Regions from separate parts of the Cryobacterium sp. 10S3 genome, predicted to be linked through region 1. Evidence: predicted binding sites of a transcription regulator. Region 1 holds the regulator's gene; the other holds the start of a gene.
What was found. Region 1 encodes LexA, which represses DNA repair genes until DNA is damaged. Its sites were predicted from a motif close to TCGAACANNTGTTCGA; they were not measured.
Positions count from the first base shown of each region.

Region 1 (9,966 bases):
TCGTGGGGGAGTTCGCCGTCGAGCCAGCGCTGCAGGGAATCGGACCCGAGGTTGCGCTGCACGACGAGCCAGGCATCCGAATCGGGCTCGAGGCGCGGTAGCCAGCTACTCAGCAGGTTGTGCAGCTCGTTCTTGCCGACCCGGATCGGCGGGTTCGACCAGATCGTGCGGAACTGCACGTGCGAGGGAACCTGGTCGGGTGTGACGGCCGTGATGTTCGTCAGCCCGAGCTTCTCGGCATTCAGCCGTACGAGGTCGAGGGCGCGCTCGTTGACGTCGACCGCCCAGATCGTGGCGCGCGGCGAAGCGAGCGCGAGGTGGAAGCTGATCGGACCCCAGCCGCAGCCGAGGTCGAGGAAGTCGCCCCCCGGCGGCGGCGCCGGCGTGTTCTCGAGGAGCACCTTGGTACCCGTGTCGATGTGGTCGGGACTGAACACCGAATTGGCGGTCGTGACCTCCCGCGCCTGACCGCCCAGGTGCACGGTCACCTGCTGCAGCCTGAGCTTGCTGTCGGGGGCAGGGGTGAAGTAATGGTCGGAGGGCATAGAGGGAACCTACCGCTCTTCGAGGAAGTAAGGTTAAAGGAATGATTGAACCAGTTGAAACGCCGGACGACGACGTTGTGGCACGGGTCCTTGCCAGTGCCGATTCCAAGGCCGCCGGCTACTCCCTGTTCCGCAGCGGGAGCGCCCAGGCCCTCGACGCCGAGCCCCGCTCCGACGAACACGATGACGGCCATGACGGCGCCCAGCTCGACCGCGAAGACCGCAACGCCCTCCGCCGCGTTCCCAGCCTCTCCACCGAGCTCGAGGACGTCACCGAGGTCGAATACCGGCAGCTGCGCCTCGAGAACGTCATCCTGATCGGCCTCTACACCCAGGGCACTGTCGCGGACGCCGAGAACTCCATGCGCGAACTCGCTGCCCTCGCCGAGACCGCGGGCGCCACCGTGCTCGACGGCCTCATGCAGCGCCGCGCCACCCCGGACACGAGCACCTACCTCGGCAAGGGCAAAGCGCAGGAACTCGCCGGCATCGTCAAGGCGCTCGGCGCCGACACCGTCATCGCCGACACCGAACTCGCGCCCAGCCAGCGACGCGCCCTCGAGGACGTCGTCAAGGTCAAGGTCATCGACCGCACCGCCACGATCCTCGACATCTTCAGCCAGCACGCCAAGAGCAGGGAGGGCAAGGCGCAGGTCGAACTCGCCCAGCTCGAATACCTGCTGCCCCGCCTCCGCGGCTGGGGTGACTCCATGTCGCGCCAGGCCGGTGGCCAGGTCGGCGGAACCGGTGCCGGAATGGGTTCCCGCGGCCCCGGCGAGACGAAGATCGAACTCGACCGTCGTCGCATCCACACCCGGATGTCCCGGCTGCGCAAGCAGATCCTGGCCATGAAGCCGGCCCGCGAGGCCAAGCGCGCCAACCGCAAGCGCAACGCCGTGCCCTCCGTCGCCATCGTCGGCTACACCAACGCCGGCAAGTCGAGCCTGCTCAACCGGATCACGCGCGCCGGCGTGCTCGTCGAGAACTCCCTCTTCGCCACGCTCGACGCGACCGTCCGGAAGTCGACAACGAGCGACGGCCGGCTGTACACGCTGACCGACACCGTCGGCTTCGTCCGCAACCTGCCGCACCAACTCGTCGAGGCCTTCCGGTCGACCCTTGAAGAGGTCGCCGACGCCGACGTCATCGTGCACGTCGTCGACGCCTCCCACCCCGACCCGGCGAGCCAGCTCGCGACGGTCCGCGAGGTCATCGGTGAGGTCGGCGCCCGGGAGATCCCTGAGCTCGTCGTCTTCAACAAGAGCGACCTCGTCACGGACGACGATCGTCTCGTGCTGCGCGGCCTCTGGCCGAAGGGCATCTTCGTCTCCACCCGCACGGGTGAGGGCGTCGACGAGGTGCTCGACGCGATCGCCGGACTGCTTCCGCGCCCGTCCATCGAACTCGACCTGCTCATTCCCTACGAGCGTGGCGACCTGATCGCGATGCTGCACGCCCAGGGCACGGTGCTCACGACGGACTACGCCGAAACCGGCACCCGGGTGCGCGCCCTCGTCACGACGGAGATCCAGTCCCAGTTCGCACCGTTCGCCGTCGCACCGGCGGCCGCCGTGCCCGCCGTCGCAAGCTGAACCAGGTAACGAACGGTCACACTCGTGCAATCCGATTAAGGGATTGCTAGAGTTTTCTTCAATCGTTGCCGACGGATTTCTTCCGCCGGCATGGAGCGACAGCCGAGCCCGGCACCCGCCCGCGAACACCCGCCAAGGCTTTCTGGCGGTCCGCGGCCGCCCGGCCATTCAGTGCACACACTGGCTACTGTCGAATGAGGAATGAATGTCCACTCCAACGGACTCCGCCCGCACACGGCGCATCCCCTTTTCGTTCGAGCTGTATCCGCCGAAGACGGATGCCGCAGCATCCGCTCTCGCGACGACGATCGACCATCTCGCAGCGGCGGGCCCCGACTTCCTCTCGGTCACCTACGGGGCCAACGGATCCTCACGCCGCTCCTCGCTCGACGTTCTCAGCCGAATCCTCCGCACGACGAACGTCGAAGCGATGGCCCACCTCACCTGCGTCGGCTCCACCCACGACGAGGCGAACCGGCTGATCCGCGAATTCCTCGACGCCGGAGTGCGCAGCTTCCTCGCCCTCCGCGGCGACCCCCCGGCAGGCACGAAGGAGGGCGAGGCGTTCCTCGGCGACTTCGGCAGCGCCGCCGAACTCGTGCAGCTCATCCACCGGGTTCAGGCCGAGAAGTCCCCGTACCGCGAGACGATCATCCCCGGTATCCCCGCCGCACGCGCCGTCAAGCCCGGCCACGAGAAGGTGCGGATCGCCGTTGCGGCGTTCCCGAACGGCCACCCCCGGTCACGTTCATCGGCGCAGGATATCGACACCCTGCTCGCCAAGCAGGCCGCGGGCGCGAACCTCGGCATCACCCAGCTCTTCTTCCACGCCGACCACTTCCTCAGCTTCGTCCAGCGCGCCAGGGAAGCCGGAGTGCTCTTCCCGATCCTGCCCGGCATCATGCCGGTGACCAGCCCGGCCAGGCTGCGGCGGATCATCGAACTCTCCGGTGAGCAGATGCCGGCAGACCTGTCCATCCGGCTCGAGATCGAACCGACCAAGGAAGGACAGCGTGAGATCGGCATCCAGCACGCCGTCGACCTCGCCAGCCAGGTGATCGCCGGGGGAGCGCCCGGTCTGCACCTCTACGCCTTCAATCAGCACGAGACCGTACTGGAGGTGCTCGACGGCTGCGGCCTGCTCGGCGCGCCGGCTCCGGTCCGGACGCCGACGGCACTGCCCACGATCGTGTAACCCGGCCTGGCGCCCCGCCCCGCCCCGGACGCCATCGCCGCTCCCGCTCCACCGACCGCCATACGGGCGCCTCGGGTTTCCGTCGCGCCCGAAAGCACCCTGCACGCCGCGGCATCCGCCCCACACACCACCCGCCAGCATCCGCTGCACCGCCCAACCGCAAAGGAAACGTTATGACCAGCACTGCCCCGTTCCCCGCAGGCACGATCCTCGGCTATCCGCGCATCGGCCCGCGCCGAGAACTCAAGAAGGCCGTCGAATCCTTCTGGGCCGGCACATCGAGCGCCGTCGAACTCGAGGCCGCTGCGGCCGGACTCCGTCAGGCCACCCGCGACCGCCTCGCCGCCCTCGGCCTCGGCCGCACCGACTCCGCCATCCCGGAGTCGTTCTCCTACTACGACCAGATGCTCGACGCGCTCTGCACGGTCGGCGCCGTGCCCGCCCGCTTCGCCGGACTCGTCGACGCCGACGGGCACATCGACCTCGCCGGATACTTCACCCTCGCCCGCGGCGAGGGGGACAGCCTCCCGCTCGAGATGACCAAGTGGTTCGACTCGAACTACCACTACCTCGTGCCCGAGATCGGGCCGGAAACGGAGTTCTCCCTCTCGAGCGACCGGATCGTGCGCGAATTCGAGGAGGCACGCGCCGCCGGCTTCCTGACCCGGCCCGTCATCGTCGGCCCGGTCACGTTCCTGCTGCTCAGCAAGCCGAGCGACGAAGCCCCTGCGGGCTTCGAGCCCCTCGACCGGCTCGATGACCTCATTCCGGTGTACGCGACCCTGCTGCAGCGCCTCGCCGACGCCGGTGCCGAGTGGGTGCAGCTCGACGAACCCGGCCTCGTCAGCGAGAGCATCCACGTGCCCCGCGCCGAGACCCTCAGCGCCGTGCAGTGGGCGTACGGGACCCTCGGGCACCTCGCCCAGCGTCCGGCGATCTTCGTCGCTGCCCCCTACGGCAGCCTCGACGACGCCCTGCCCGTGCTCGCCGGCGCACCGATCGAGGCCATCGGCCTTGATCTCGTCCGCGGCACGCTCCCCGAGACCGCCCCAGGGCTGGACGGGAAGACCCTCGTCGCCGGTGTCATCGACGGGCACAACATCTGGCGCGGTGACCTGGCGGATGCCTTCGCTCAGGTCACCGGGGCCGGCGCACTGTCGCCGCGGATCGCCGTCTCGACCTCGACGAGCCTCCAGCACGTCCCGCACACCGTCGCGGACGAGACCGCGCTCGGCGCCGAACTCGTGAGCTGGCTCGCATTCGCCGACGAGAAAGTCGGCCAGGTTGTGACCCTCGCCCGCGGCCTGGCCGACGGACGGGAGGCCATCAGCGCCGAACTGGACGCTGCGACCGGCGCACTCGCCGCCCGCAGCGCCGCCCCCGGCGTCCGCGACGGTGCCGTGAGGGCCCGTGCCGCGGAGCTCACCGACGCCTCGTACAGCCGAGGGGTTTACGCCGACAGGCTCGCCGCCCAGGAGGCCGCACTCGCGCTGCCCTTCCTGCCGACGACGACCATCGGCTCCTTCCCGCAGACCGGGGAGATCCGCCGTGCCCGCGCCCGTTTCCTCACCGGAGTGCTCAGCGACGCCGAATACCGCGACCTGATGCGCGCGGAGATCGCCAGGGTCGTCGCCCTGCAGGAGGAGATCGGCCTCGACGTGCTCGTGCACGGCGAACCCGAGCGCAACGACATGGTGCAGTACTTCGCCGAGAACCTCGACGGCTTCGCGGTCACCGAGAACGGCTGGGTCCAGTCCTACGGCAGCCGCTGCACCCGCCCGTCCATCCTGTGGGGCGATGTCTCCCGCCCGAAGCCGATCACCGTCGACTGGTCGACCTACACGCAGGGGCTGACGGCGAAGCCGGTCAAGGGCATGCTGACCGGCCCGGTCACCATCCTCGCCTGGTCCTTCGTGCGCGACGACCAGCCCCTCGGCGAGACGGCGCGCCAGGTCGCCCTCGCCCTCCGCGACGAGATCGCCGACCTCGAGGCCGCCGGAATCGGCATCATCCAGGTCGACGAGCCGGCCCTGCGCGAACTGCTTCCGCTCAAGAAGGCCGGCCACGCAGACTACCTCGACTGGTCCGTCGGCTCGTTCCGGCTCGCGACCGCCGGGGTGCGGGACGCCACCCAGATCCACACCCACCTCTGCTACTCCGAGTTCGGTGTCGTGCTCGAGGCGATCCGCGCTCTCGACGCCGACGTGACGAGCATCGAGGCGGCCCGCTCCCGGATGGAGGTCGTGACGGACATTCAGGCCAATGGCTTCGACCACGGCATCGGCCCGGGCGTCTACGACATCCACTCACCGCGGGTGCCGGGCGTTGCCGAGCTGACGGAGCTGCTCGACCGTGCCGTCGCCGCCATCCCGGCCGGTCAGGTCTGGGTGAACCCGGATTGCGGGCTCAAGACCCGCGGCTACGCGGAGACGGTCGAGTCTCTCGGAAACATGATCGAGGCGACCCGCATCGTGCGCGCCCGCCTCGCCGCAGGCGTGCCCGCCCTCGCCTGATCCTCCTCGCGGCGAACACCCGCCGCGCGCGACGCGCCGTTTGCGCCGCTTCGCGCCAGGCTTGCCTGGCGCGAAGCGGCGCAGTTGGCGCGCACGGGGGATCTACAGTGAGCTACAGGGAACGCAGGACGGCGACGATCTTGCCGAGGATCTCGGCGTGGTCACCGAGGATCGGCTCGAAGTTGGTGTTCCTCGGCAGCAGCCAGGTGTGGCCGTCACGCTGCCGGAAGACCTTCACCGTCGCCTCGCCATCGAGCATCGCGGCGACGATCTCGCCGTTCTCCGCGGTCTTCTGCTGGCGGACGACGACCCAGTCGCCGTCCATGATCGCGGCGTCGATCATCGATTCGCCGACGACCTTGAGCATGAACAGCTCGCCCTTGCCGACGAGCTGGCGCGGGAGCGGGAAGATCTCGTCGACCTGCTGGTCGGCCATGATCGGAACACCGGCCGCGATCCGCCCGACGAGCGGCACCATTGCCGCGTCGCCCACCGGGGTACCCTGCTGGAAGTTCTCGGCGGCGCCGGCCGCGGTGTCCTCCGGCGACTGCGGCAGCTCGATCAGGACCTCGAGCGCCCGGGGCCGGTTCGGGTCCCTGCGCAGGTAGCCGCTCAGCTGGAGCTGGTTGAGCTGGTGGGTGACGCTCGACAGCGACGACAGGCCCACGGCGTCACCGATCTCCCGCATGCTCGGCGGATAGCCGCGCTGGCCGACAGAGCGCTGGATCACGTCCATGATCGCGCGCTGCTTGTCGCTGAGGCTCTTCCTCCGACGTGTTCCGCCTCGTTCGGGGGAACTGCCGGCGAACGGGGTCACGCTGTCCGGGGTCTCGCTGTCCGGGGTCACGCTGTCCTGGGTCACGATGTCGCTCCTGTCGGTGGCGGTGGGCGGTGGCGGGCGGTCGCCCCGGTGGATGCCGTGAGGCGACCGTATCCGAATGTCAGTGGTCGCTGGTTGAGTTCACACCAGTCAATCGAAACTGTAACCAGCCTGGGGCGAAGTGCAGACATTCATTCGAGTGTGTCGTGTACTTCACCCCAATAATAACCGGAGAAAGTCTTGATTGTTCGAACAATCGAATATATATTCGGAACATAGCTTCGTATCCAGCTCTCCCGGCCGAGAGTCGGATACGAATACACAGGAGGCAGACATGAGCACAACAATCGAGCTGGTCCCGGGGGCGCACACCCGGCTGCGCATCACCCGGCGCGGTCGTGCCGTGCTGACCGCGATCGCCGGCGTCCCCCTCGTCGTCGGCGCGCTTGCCCTCGCCCTCAACGGCGGCCTCGCCGCCGCAGACGGCAGCACCTTGAGCGGCAGCGGCATGAGCGCCGACGCGGGTGGAAGTGCGACGACCTTCGACTACGTCACGATCCAGTCGGGCCAGTCGTTGTGGCAGCTTGCCGAGCGCATCGCCCCTTCTGCCGATCCGCGCGAGGTCATCGCCGAGATCGTCAACCTGAACCAGCTGCCCTCCGAGAGCGTGCAGCCGGGCCAGCGCTTGGCTCTCCCTGCCGAATACTGAGCAAGCCGGATACTGAGCAAGCCGGATACTGAACCACCGGAGTACTGAGCAAGCCAAATACTGAACCACGGGCAATATGACCCGCCGGTGCTGAGGCCCATCGGTAACATGGGGGGAGTGACCAGTCTCAACGACCTGCCCCTCCGCGACAATCTTCGCGGGCTCACTCCCTATGGGGCGCCGCAGCTGCACGTGCCGGTCGCGCTCAACGTGAATGAGAACACCCACGGCATCCCCGAGGACGTGGCCGTCGACATCGCCGCAGCACTGGCCGCCGCTATCCGGGGGATCAACCGGTACCCGGACCGGGAATTCACGGAACTGCGCGAGGCGATGGCCCGCTACCTCGGACACGGTCTCACCCGTCAGAACATCTGGGCGGCCAACGGCTCCAACGAGGTTCTCCAGCAGGTGCTGCAGGCCTTCGGCGGGCCGGGACGCACCCTCCTCGGTTTCGCCCCCACCTATTCGATGTACCCGTTGCTCGCCTCGGGAACCGGAACCCGCTGGGTCGCCGGTGACCGCGACGCCGACTTCGAACTCACCCCGGAACGCGCCGTCGACTGGGTCAACCGGGTCAATCCCGACCTCGTCTTCCTGTGCTCCCCGAACAACCCGACCGGCACCCCGCTCTCTCTCGACGTGATCGCCGCCGTCTACGACGCCTGTGACGGCATCGTGGTCGTCGACGAGGCCTACGCCGAATTCGCTCCGGTGGGGACGGCATCCGCTCTCACCCTGCTGCCCGGCAGGGAACGCCTGCTGGTCTCGCGCACGATGAGCAAGGCCTTCGCATTCGCCGGGGCCCGGGTGGGCTACCTCGCCGCCGACCCGGCCGTGACTGATGCGCTGCGGCTCGTGCGCCTGCCGTACCACCTCTCCGCGCTGACCCAGGCCGCGGCCGTCGCCGCTTTCGCGCACACGCCGGAGATGCTGCGCATGGTCGACGACATCCGCGGCCAGCGCGACCGCCTCGTCACCGAGCTGCACCGGCTGGGCTACCGCCCCTTGCGGAGCTGGAGCAATTTCGTGCTGTTCGGCGGGGTCTCCGACCCGCGCGGAACCTTCGAGGCGCTGCTCGCCGAGGGCATCCTCGTGCGCGACGTCGGGATCCCCGGCCACCTGCGGGTCACGGCCGGCACCGAGCGCGAGACGAGCGTATTCCTCGACGCCCTCGAAGCACTGGGCCACGCGTAACCGCCCGGGCCAATAAACTAGCCGCATGAGCTCACAGTCACCGGCCGCACAGTCATCGACCGCACAGGCCCGCATCGCGCACCTGCAGCGGGAGACGAGCGAGTCGAGCATCGACCTGACGATCAACCTCGACGGCACCGGCGTCTCCGACATCCACACCTCGGTGCCGTTCTACGACCACATGCTCACCGCGTTCGCCAAGCACTCGCTGACCGACCTCACCGTGCGGGCGTCGGGGGACATCGAGATCGACGTGCACCACACCGTCGAAGACGTCGCCATCGTGCTCGGACTCGCCATCCGGCAGGCGCTCGGAGACAAGTCCGGCATCTCCCGCTACGGCGACGCGCTCGTGCCCCTCGACGACGCCCTCGCCCAGGCTGTCGTCGACATCTCCGGCCGCCCGTACCTCGTGCACACCGGGGAGCCTGCCGGCTTCGAGTTCCACCTCATCGGCGGACACTTCACCGGCTCGATGGTGCGCCACGTCTTCGAGGCGATCGCATTCAACGCGGCCCTCACCGTGCACGTCACCGTGCTCGGCGGCCGCGACCCGCACCACATCGCCGAGGCCGAATTCAAGGCCTTCGCCCGCGCCTTCCGCCAGGCCAAGGCCTACGACCCGCTCGTCTCCGGCATCCCCTCGACCAAGGGCGCCCTGTGACGAGCGTCGTCGTCTTCGACTACGGCACCGGCAACGTGCACTCGGCCGTCAAAGCCCTCGAACTCGCCGGCGCCGACGTGACCCTGACGAGCGACCGCCGCACCGCCCTCGAGGCTTCCGGCCTCGTCGTGCCCGGCGTCGGAGCGTTCAGCGCCGTGATGAGCGCCCTCACCGCCGTGCGCGGCGACGAGATCGTCGACCGCCGCATCGCCGGGGGACGGCCGGTGCTCGGCATCTGCGTCGGCATGCAGGTCCTGTTCGAGCACGGCGTCGAACGCGGCTCGGACACCGAGGGACTCGGCGAATGGCCCGGCACCGTCGCCCAGCTGCCCGCCAAGATCCTGCCGCACATGGGCTGGAACACCGTCACCCCCGACCCGGACTCGCGCCTCTTCGCCGGCATCGAGGACGAGCGGTTCTACTTCGTGCACTCCTTCGCCGCCCAGGAGTGGACGCTCGAGGTCACGCCGCCGTTCCCGCGGCCCCGGCTCACCTGGGCGGAACACGGCGGACCGTTCCTCGCCGCTGTCGAGAACGGACCGCTCTCCGCGACCCAGTTCCACCCGGAGAAATCGGGCGAGGCCGGCATCCGCCTGCTGAAGAACTGGATCGGTACCCTGCGGGACTGACCGTCCCCTCTCGCTTTTGTTCGGCGGCCCGGCCGCACCCATCCCTGATCTGAGGACTACCGTGACTGAAACCACCCCCCGCCTCGTCCTGCTCCCGGCTGT
Region 1 covers NZ_CP133773.1:982,718-992,683, forward strand. The annotation lists gene RHM57_RS04540 (class I SAM-dependent methyltransferase) at 1-545, opposite strand, end outside; gene hflX (GTPase HflX) at 587-2,137, shown strand; gene RHM57_RS04550 (methylenetetrahydrofolate reductase) at 2,343-3,332, shown strand; gene metE (5-methyltetrahydropteroyltriglutamate--homocysteine S-methyltransferase) at 3,506-5,845, shown strand; gene lexA (transcriptional repressor LexA) at 5,958-6,581, opposite strand; gene RHM57_RS04565 (LysM peptidoglycan-binding domain-containing protein) at 7,000-7,374, shown strand; gene RHM57_RS04570 (histidinol-phosphate transaminase) at 7,492-8,571, shown strand; gene hisB (imidazoleglycerol-phosphate dehydratase HisB) at 8,597-9,235, shown strand; gene hisH (imidazole glycerol phosphate synthase subunit HisH) at 9,232-9,864, shown strand; gene priA (bifunctional 1-(5-phosphoribosyl)-5-((5-phosphoribosylamino)methylideneamino)imidazole-4-carboxamide isomerase/phosphoribosylanthranilate isomerase PriA) at 9,926-9,966, shown strand, end outside.

Region 2 (9,966 bases), 160 kb from region 1:
TCGAGCACGCCGGATCCGCGGGGCCCGCCGCCGATGATCGCGATGGCCGGGGCGCGGTCGGGTCCCGTGGGGTCAGTGCCTCTGGAGTCGCTCATGACACAAGAGTCGTCTCGACGGCGACAAATCCCGCCCAATGTGTCGCGCCGTGACGAGGTGACGAATTGTGAAGCGGATGCGTTGGCGCCGCTTCGGAGACCCCCTTAGGTTTCAACTCCAGCGGGGTCGTCCCGCTTCCTGGCTCCCCATCGCTTCCCACCGCCACCCACGAGAAAGGAAGGCACCCCGTGAGCATCGAATTTGCCGGCACCACCACCACGCGAGACACCTTCGTCTACGTCGCCGCCGACGACCCGCTCGCCCAGCCGCTGCTGACGGACCTCGCCGCGGAGTACCACTCCCGGTACGGCTCATACTTCGGCGAGAGTGCTTCCACCGAGATCTCCCGGTACCCGGTCGACGCCTTCGCGGCGCCCGACGGAGCCTTCGTCGTGCTGGTGCGCGACGGCATCCCGATCGCCGGTGGCGCGTTCAAACGGTTCGACGAGCGCACCGCAGAGCTCAAGCGCATCTGGACCGCCGCGACCCATCGGCGTCAGGGCCTGGCCCGGCTCGTCGTCGCCGAACTCGAAGCCGAGTCCGCCAGGCGCGGCTACGACCGGGTGTTCCTGACGACAGGCCCCCGCCAGCCCGAAGCGAAGAACCTCTACCTCGTCACCGGCTACACGCCGCTCTTCGACACCGCGCTCACCCCCGATGAGGTGGTCATCCACGCCTTCGCGAAGAGCCTCGACGCCCAGGAACTCGACGTTGCCGGCATCACGGCGGCGCACCATGCAGCCATCCGGCGCGAACACGCTGACAACCCGCGCTTCGTCGCACTGATCCCCGAAAGCGACTGAGACCATGACGGACACCGTGAAGGAACACCGGTCGGCGGCGCCGACCGAGGACTCGTCCGCTTCTCGCCGAGACGTGAACCAGGTCGTGAACCGGAAGTCGCCCGATTTCGCCGCCCTCAAGGTCGTGCACACCCGCCACGTTGTGCGCTGGATCTTCGGCGCCCTCGTGCTCTTCGTCGTGCTGCAGTTCCTCTGGAGCCTCGCCACGAACGACAAATACGGCTGGCCGATCTTCGCGACCTACTTCTTCGCACCGGCGATTATCAAGGGCATCCAGCTGACACTCGCCCTCACGGTCGTCTCCGGGACGATCGGGTTCGTCCTCGGCACACTGCTCGCCCTCGCCCGGCTGTCGAAGTCGCCGATCCTGAACAGCGTGTCCTGGTCGTTCATCTGGTTCTTCCGCTCGGTTCCGCTGCTCGTCCAGTTGCTCGTCTGGTACAACCTCGGCTACCTGTACCCGCGCCTCGGGCTCGGCGTCCCGTTCACCGACAACTACTTCTGGAGCTTCGACACCGTGACCCTGGTCAGCCAGTTCGCTGCCGCGGTGCTCGGACTCTCGCTCAACCAGGCGGCGTACTCCGCCGAGATCATCCGCGGCGGCATCCTCTCGGTCGACCAGGGCCAGCTGGAAGCCGCTGCCGCCCTCGGACTCCCCCGGCACGTACGGGTGTTGCGGATCATCCTGCCGCAGGCCGCCCGGGCGATTCTCCCGAACGCCTTCAACGAGATCATCGGCCTGATCAAGGGCACCTCGATCGTGTCGGTCATCGCCCTCGGCGAACTCTTCTACGTAACCCAGGTGATCTACAACCGCAACCAGCAGGTGATCCCGCTGCTGCTGGTCTCGGTGGTCTGGTACATCATCTTCACCACCGTGCTGAGCGTCGCCCAGTTCTATGTGGAGCGCCACTTCGCCAGAGGTGCCCTCAGAGTGGTTCCGCCGACGCCCATCCAGGCGGCACGCGGCTGGGTGAAGACCCAATGGGCGCGGCACGACGAGAAACCCGAAACACCCGAAGCACCCACCACCCGGATCGGCGGAAACGGATCATGAGCATCGCAGTAACCCAGGCCTCCGGCACGCTGACCGCACCGGCGACCCGCGGCCTCGTCGAAATTCGCGGCGTCTCCAAGAGCTACGCCGGCCACGAAGTCCTGCACGACGTGAACCTGACCGTGCAGCCCGGGGAGGTCGTCGCGATCCTCGGGCCGTCGGGGTCCGGCAAGTCCACCCTGCTCCGCACAATCAACCACCTCGAGAGCGTCGACAGGGGCTGGGTCACCGTGGACGGCGAGCTCATCGGGTACGAGCAGCGCGGTGACCGGCTCTTCGAGCTGAAGGAACGCGAGATCCTGAAGCGGCGCACCAACGTTGGCGTCGTCTTCCAGAATTTCAACCTCTTCCCGCACCTCACGGCCGCAGAGAACATCGCCGTCGCTCCCGTCGCTCTCGGGCGCCTGGGCAAGTCGGATGCCCGCGAACTCGCCCTCGGACTCCTCGCGAAGGTGGGCCTCGCCGACAAGCCGGACGCCTATCCCCGCCAACTCTCCGGCGGCCAGCAGCAGCGCGTCGCGATAGCGCGGGCCCTGGCCCTGCAGCCCAAGGTGCTGCTCTTCGACGAACCGACATCGGCGCTCGATCCCGAGCTCGTCGGAGAGGTCCTGGACGTGATCCGAGACCTGGCCAAACTCGGCACGACGCTCATCATCGTGACCCACGAGATCGGATTCGCCCGCGAGGTCGCCGACCGGATCGTGTTCATCGACGCCGGGCACGTCCTCGAAGTCGGTCCCCCCGAGCAGGTCTTCGGTTCGCCGAAGCACCCGCGCACCAAAGAATTCCTGGGTCGCGTGCTCTAAACGCGTTCCGGGCCAATCAGCCACCACCCACCCTGCACAGCAGCATTCACAAACAGAACCCCACAGAAATAGAGGCACACAATGGCAATTAAGAAGAAAACCGCGGTCATCATCGGAGGCATCGCCGCCGTTGCTCTCGTCGCAGGCGGCATCACCGCGGCCGTCCTGGCCGGCACCGGCAACAGCTCGGCCCAGGCCGCAGGCGCGGCCTCTCCCTCGGCGTCCGCCGCACCTGTGACGTTCAACCTCGGCCCGAAGCAGGACCGGATCCGTCTCGACAAGGTGCCCGAGGCCATCGCGGCCATCAAGAAGAGCGGTTTCACCCCGATCGAGGCCGGCAAGCTCACGGTCGTCGTCAGCCCGTACGTCGCTCCCCTTGGCCTGTTCGCGACCGACGACACGACCCTGATCGGCAACGAAACCGACATCGCCCAGCTCATCGCCGATGGTCTCGGCCTCGAGCTCAACCTGCAGCCGGCAGCGTGGGCGGACTGGCCCCTCGGCATCCAGTCCGGCAAGTACGACCTGATCACGTCCAACGTCACGGTGACCGAGGCCCGCAAGGACCTCTACGACTTCGCGAGCTACCGCGAGGACCTCCTCGGCTTCTACGTGAAGAGCGACTCGAAGATCTCGTCCATCAAGGAAGCCAAGGACGTCGCCGGCCTCAAGGTCATCGTCGGCTCCGGGACCAACCAGGAGAAGATCCTCCAGGGCTGGGACAAGGAGAACATCGCCAAGGGCCTCGCCCCCGTCGAGTACCAGTACTTCGACGACACCGCAGCCGCGAACCTCGCCCTGCAGTCCGGGCGCGCCGATGCCAACTTCGGACCGAACGCGACCTCTGCCTACGCAGCAGCCCAGAACGGTGAGACCAGGCTCGTCGGCACCTTCAACGGCGGCTACCCGGCGCACGCCAACATCGCTGCGGGCACCAAGAAGGGCAACGGCCTCATCGAGGGCGTCAGCATCGTGCTCAACAAGGCGATCACGGGCGGTCAATACGGCGACGTTCTCGCCCGCTGGGGCCTCACGTCCGAGGGCGTCACCGAGTCCCTCGTGAACCCGGCAGGACTTCCGCGCGAGTAGCGCGAGTAGCCACCACTCAGTGACCGGAAGAGCCGGGTCGGGAGAGACACTTCTCCCGGCCCGGCTCTTCCGGTTTCATGCCTGTCTCCTGCCCGCCCCCTGCCTAGGATGTCTCCATGGTGTTCATTCAGGACCTGCACCTTCGCGACGGTCGCACGCTCCGCGTGCACGACAGCGCCGCCGACCACGAACTCGACTCGGCCTTCACCGTGCTCTGGCAGCACGGTTCACCCCAGACGGGAGCCCTGCTCGAGCCGTTGCTGTCCGCGGCGGCCGCTCGCGGCATCCGTCTCATCTCGTATGGCCGGCCCGGCTACGGCGGTTCGTCTGCGCTGCCGGGTCGTGACGTGGCCGCCGCGGCCACCGACGTCGAACAGCTTGCCGACGCGCTCGGCATCGCCCGATTCGCCGTCATGGGCGCGTCCGGCGGCGGTCCGCACGCCCTCGCTTGCGCCGCCCTGCTGCCGGAGCGAGTCTCGGCAGTGGGCTGCCTCGCGAGTCTGGCCCCGCTCGACGCCGACGGTATCGACTGGTTCGCCGGCATGGCCACGGACGGAGCCTCCCTCCGCGCGGCACTGCTCGGTCGCGCGGAGCGCACAACGTACGAGGAAACCGTGGACTTCGACCCGGACAGCTTCATCGAGGCGGACTACGACGCACTGGCGGGCCCGTGGGCCTCCCTGGGCACCGATGTCGGCCTGGCTTCGGAAGCGGGGCCGGAGGGCCTGATCGATGATGATCTCGCCTTCGTGGCCCCGTGGGGCTTCCCCGTTTCCGCGGTCTCCGCCCCGGTCCTGCTCCTCCAGGGCGTCAGGGATCGGGTGGTCCCGCCATCTCACGCCGACTGGCTGAGTCGGCGCCTTCCCCGAGCCGAGCTCCGGCTGCGCCCCGACGACGGCCACATTTCCGTGCTCGAGGCGTGTCCAGCGGTCATGGACTGGTTGTACGCGCGGCCGTGATCGCGGCCCCGAGCGCCTCGGCAATCACGCGATCCGCCGAGTCCCGGTGAATCGAATGCCCTGCACCCGCAACGAACGCGTAGCTGAGGTTCGCGTGCCGGGCTGCGAGGCGCTCGCCCTGTTCGGGAAGCACCGATGCGCTGCCCGACGCGGGGTCCGCGCCGAGGAGCCTGACCGGCACCCGGACGTCGTCGAGGTGCGGTTCGAGATCCCAGGGGCTGGTGTCGCTCAGCACGCGCTCGACCGTGAACGGGCTGACCACACGTGCGGCCTCCACCTTCTGGTGCGCGTCTTCCGCGTGCCAGCCCGGGTTCTGGCTGAGTATTCCCGCCGTTGTCGGATCGGTGATCTCCGCGATCGTTTCGGCGAGGAGCGGTGCGACCGAGTCCGGTCCGAGGGTGAGCGGTGGGTCGAGAAGCAAAACGCTCCGAGTCCAGTCGTCGCTGCCCGCCGCGGCGAGGAGCGCGACAGCGCCGCCGAGCGAGTGCCCGATGACCAGGTCCCAGGGCTTCCCCGGCGCCGGGCGGAGCCGCAGCGTGTCGGCGACGAATCCCTCCAGCGGATACGAGGTCGTGCGCGGGGCCCGACCGTGGCCACGCTGGTCGGGAGCGACCACGAACCATCCCTCCGCAGCGAGTCCGCTCGCGACTCGCCACCAGACCGCTCCCGCGGACGTGAGTCCGTGAAGCAGCAGCACGCTCCGCGACGCGGCGGGATCGCCCCAGGTCAGCACGGGCAATTCGACGGAGATTCCGGTATATGTGGCGGTCACGATGTCCTTGCGGGATCGGAAATGAAACGGGGAGGATGGAGCCGAGAATACGGCAGCGCGTGACACTGCAAATCCGGCCCGTAACAATTAGAGTCGTGTGGGGGAATCGGCACAGGAAACGAAGCGGAGCAGGTGTGAGCACTGGAATTGTGGTCATTGACATCCAGAAGGACTACTTCCCCGGGGGCGCATATCCCCTCTCCGGGAGTGAGTCCGCCGCGGTGGTTGCCCGGGGCGTCCTCGACTCTGCCCGTGCAACCGGCACGACCGTCATACACTTCCAGCACATCGCCACCGAAGCGGATGCGACGTTCTTCGTCCCGGGGACCACAGGCGTCGAGATCTACCCGCTCGTGGCACCGGTGACACCGGAGCGCCACTTCACCAAGGGCTCCGCGAACGCCTTTGTGGACACCGGCCTCGAACGGCTGTTGCGCGCTGAGAACATCGACCACCTTGTCGTCATGGGCATGATGAGCAGCATGTGCATCGATGCGACCTCGAGGGCCGCCCTCGACCTCGGCTTCGCCGTCACCATCGTGCACAACGCCTGCGCGGCGCCTGCCTTCGAGTTCCAGGGCACTGAGGTTCCGGGGGCATCCGTTCATGCCGCCTTCATGGCCGCACTCCGCGATGCCGGTGCCGATGTGCTCGCCGCAGCCGACCTCGACCTCGAGTCGCTCCCGGTCCGCTGACGGAGGCCGTGCCCCGTCACGGTTGGTCACGTCACGGTTGGTCAGTCGCGGTTGGGTGGTCCGGTGAGGACCTGGTGGGCGCGGTGCCTGTTCGGTGGCCGCCAGAGTCGTTGCGGGTCGATCAACCCGGGGGCCCGCACCTGCGGTGAGCCCTTCACCATTCGGATCTCCCACCCGGAGGTATCGATGCTGTGGTGATGGAACCAGCAGAGTAAGACCCCGTTGTCGACGGTCGTCGGGCCGTCTTTCGCCCAGGGCTTCACATGGTGCACTTCGGCCCAGTGCGCCGGGGCCTTGCACCCGGGAATGATGCACCCGCCGTCCCGGGCGGTAATCGCCCGGCGTTGGGCCCGGTTGAAGTAGCGTCGTTCCGGCCCGAGCTTGAGCACTTCGTTGTTCGCCCCGAACAACACGCCCTGGAAGCCGCCGTCACAGATGCGCTGATGCACCGTCTTCAACGACACGGGGGCCTCGACCCCGTCGACCCACCCCACCCCGACCCCCGAGGCGAGGTCCGCAGCGTTGACGTGCACCATCACCGTCGGCGCCGACCCGCCCATGCTGGGCGTGTCCTCGTCGCGGGCGGCGTGTTCGAACAGGGCCCGGAGGATGTCGGCGCGTTTCTCCCCACTCGTGCGGGTATCCGCCCGGCGCTCCCGGAGCTCTGCCTCGATCACGTCCAGATCCGGGCCCGTGTCGGCGTCGGTACCCGCGGTCTCGGCGCCGGGGATCATCTGCCCCGAATCCATCAGGGCCTGTTCCTCGGCGGTGGGGAACGCCGGGCGGGCGTGGAAGCTGAGGAAGGCGTCGAAGAGGGTGTTCATCACCCCGTAGAGTTCCGGCGTGACTCCGCCCTTGACGGGGTAGAGCCCGTTCTTGAGTTGTCCGAAGCCGATGTTGGACTTCGCCTCGAACAGGTCCTCGGTCGGGAGGACCCCGTCGGGGTCCAGGGCCGCCTGCCACTGCGCGACCATGCCCCGGATCAGGTCCGTGGTCACCGGCACACCGGCCCCGGCCAAATCCTCGGTCTCCGGGGTGATCAGCCCGGCCGCAGAGGCGACCAGGGCCCGCTCCGCCGTCAACAGGTCATCCGGCGCCACCCGGTGACTGATCACCTGCAGCCCGGCCACGATCAACTCCGCCGTCTCCACCCCGATCTGCCCCGCCGCCAGGGCGGCCCCGACCGTCGGGAACAAGGGCGGTAACCAGCTGCTCCCGCCGCACGGCCGCGGCAACACCGCGTCGCCGAGCTTCGTGCGGCGTTTGACCTCCCGGGCCGAGACCCGTGTCACCCGGGTGAGGACATCCCACGGGCCCGTGCAGCCCATCCGCCAGGCCAGACCTTCGCGGCCGAGGACCCGGGCCCGCCGGTCCGCATCCGTCGCCGTGTTCACCCGGGCCGCGTCCACCGTGCGCCCGATGGCCTCCACTTCCTTCAGAGCAGTGACCGCTTCCGCATCACTGAGCAACCCCACCGGAATCGCAGCCAGAGCCTCCGCGAGAGCCGCCCGGGCTCCGGCGAGCCTTGCGACAGCATCCGCATGCACCGACGGCACCGAACCGGCCAGACCCTCCGCGCCCTCGAAACCCTCGGCAACCGCAACCGGATGGGCCGACTCCGCCGATGGGGCCAGCTGGTCGCCCGCTGCGGTGGGCTGGTGCCCCGCAGCCCCGGAACCGGGTGACTGCGGGGTGTGTGACTGGGGATCGGAAGCTCCTGCCATACCCCGATTCTACCCCGAATCGAACACGAATGCGAGACTTACTCACATAATTTTGGGCCTTTCAGCCCAACTTTCATACCTGAGAACGAGTGCTCCGACCCCGTGGTGGCTAACTCAGGAGATCCGCCCGGGCGAGCAGCACCGGCCCGCGGACCAGTGCTGCCGATCCCGCCCGGCCCAAACAATCTCCTGAATTTGCAACCACCGCTGCCCGAATCTCCTGGGGCTACTGAGTGAGGCCCAGCGTCTCGCGCAGGGTCGCGCCGGCTTCATACTCGGTGCGGTAGACGCCGCGCTCCTGAAGCTCCGGGATGACCCGGTCGACGAACTCGTCGAGGCCCGTCGGATTCGTGTGGCCGACGATGACGAAGCCGTCTGAAGCTTCCTCCTGAACGTGCCGGTTGATCTGCTCGGCGACGTGCACCGGCGTGCCGACGAAGGTGTGCTTCGCGGCGAAGCGGATGACCAGGTCGCGGATGCTCAGCCCTTCGGCCTCAGCAAGGCCGCGCCAGGACTTCGCGACCGCAACCGGGTCCGCGACATGGCGCACCCGGCCGCGGGTGACGCCCTCGTCGGCGAGGACGGGGTCGGTCTCCGGCAGTGGGCCATCCGGGTCGTAGCCGCCCAGGTCGGTGCCCCAGAGCTGCTCGAGGAACGAGATCGCGGTCTGCGGGCTCACCTGCAGGAGCGCTACTTCGCGGGAGCGTTCCCGCGCTTCGGCCGCGGTGTCGCCGAGGATGAAGGTCGCCGCCGGCAGAATCTTGAGGGAGTCGGGGTGGCGGCCGACGGCCGGAAGGCGGCCCTTCACATCGCGGAAGAACCGCTGGCCGTCCTCGAATTCGGAGTGCAGGGAGAAGATCACTTCCGCGTTCGCCGACGCGAAATCACGGCCGTCGGCAGAGTCTCCGGCCTGCACGATCACCGGGTGGCCCTGTGGGCTGCGCGGGAGGGTACCGAAGCCCTTCACGTCGAACTGCTGGCCGTGGTGGTCGACCGCCGTGAGCGCATCGGCGGAGAGGAACTCCCCCGTGTCCTTGTTCGCGGCGAGGGCCCCGGGCGCCCAGCCATCCCACAGTGCGCGCGCGACGGCGACGAACTCCTCGGCGCGCACGTAGCGGTCCTTCGGGTCGAGGAAGCCGCCGCGACGGAAGTTCTCGCCGTGGAAGGCGTCGGAGGTCGTGACGATGTTCCAGCCGGCCCGCCCCCCGCTCAGCAGGTCGAGACTCGCGAGCTGCCTGGCGAGTTCGTACGGTTCGTTGAAGGTCGAGCTGAGGGTGCCGACGAGGCCGATGTGTTCGGTCACGGCGGCGATCCCGGCCAGGATCGCGAGGGTGTTGGGTCGACCCACGACGTCGAGGTCATGGATGAGCCCCTTCTGTTCCCGCAGCCTGAGCCCCTCGGCGAGGAAGAGGAAGTCGAACTTGCCGCGCTCGGCATTCTGCGCGAAGTGCCGGAAGGAGGAGAACGCGATCTGGCTCTCGGCCTTGCCGTCGCTCCAGACCGAGGTGTTGTTCACCCCGGGGAAGTGCGCGGCGAGGTGCACCTGCCGAATCGGACGCCCGGCGGGATCCTGGGCGATCGGGTGGACGGTCGTGCTGGCGGTCGTGGTCATCAGCGGATGCTTCCGGTCAGGTCGAGTTCGAAGGTGGAGTCTGCGGCGGGGTCGCCTTCGGTGTCTGCCGTAGCGGTGCCGCGAGCGTCGGCGTCGGCAGGGGTCGCGTAGCGGCTCTCCGGGCGACCGAATCCGAGCCGGGCGCGGAGCGTGGCCACCCCGTCGGGCCGGTCGAGGACACCCGCGGAACGCAGTAGCGGAACGACGCTCTCGGTGATCGCCGAGAGGTCTTCCGGAAGCCGTGCCGGGCGCAGCCGAACGCCGTCGATGCCGAGCTTGTGCCAGTGCAGGAGCTGGGTGGCGACGGCTTCGGCGGTGTCGGCGAGGATGAGCGTGTCGGAGGTCCAGGGTTC
Region 2 covers NZ_CP133773.1:1,141,693-1,151,658, reverse strand. The annotation lists gene RHM57_RS05335 (FAD/NAD(P)-binding protein) at 1-95, opposite strand, end outside; gene RHM57_RS05330 (GNAT family N-acetyltransferase) at 285-899, shown strand; gene RHM57_RS05325 (amino acid ABC transporter permease) at 904-1,956, shown strand; gene RHM57_RS05320 (amino acid ABC transporter ATP-binding protein) at 1,953-2,762, shown strand; gene RHM57_RS05315 (ABC transporter substrate-binding protein) at 2,844-3,851, shown strand; gene RHM57_RS05310 (alpha/beta fold hydrolase) at 3,968-4,810, shown strand; gene RHM57_RS05305 (alpha/beta hydrolase) at 4,782-5,582, opposite strand; gene RHM57_RS05300 (cysteine hydrolase family protein) at 5,717-6,277, shown strand; gene RHM57_RS05295 (HNH endonuclease signature motif containing protein) at 6,319-8,001, opposite strand; gene RHM57_RS05290 (NtaA/DmoA family FMN-dependent monooxygenase) at 8,228-9,613, opposite strand; gene RHM57_RS05285 (LLM class flavin-dependent oxidoreductase) at 9,613-9,966, opposite strand, start outside.
Region 2: the regulator LexA is predicted to act here: its motif matches at 8,021-8,036, upstream of RHM57_RS05295 (HNH endonuclease signature motif containing protein).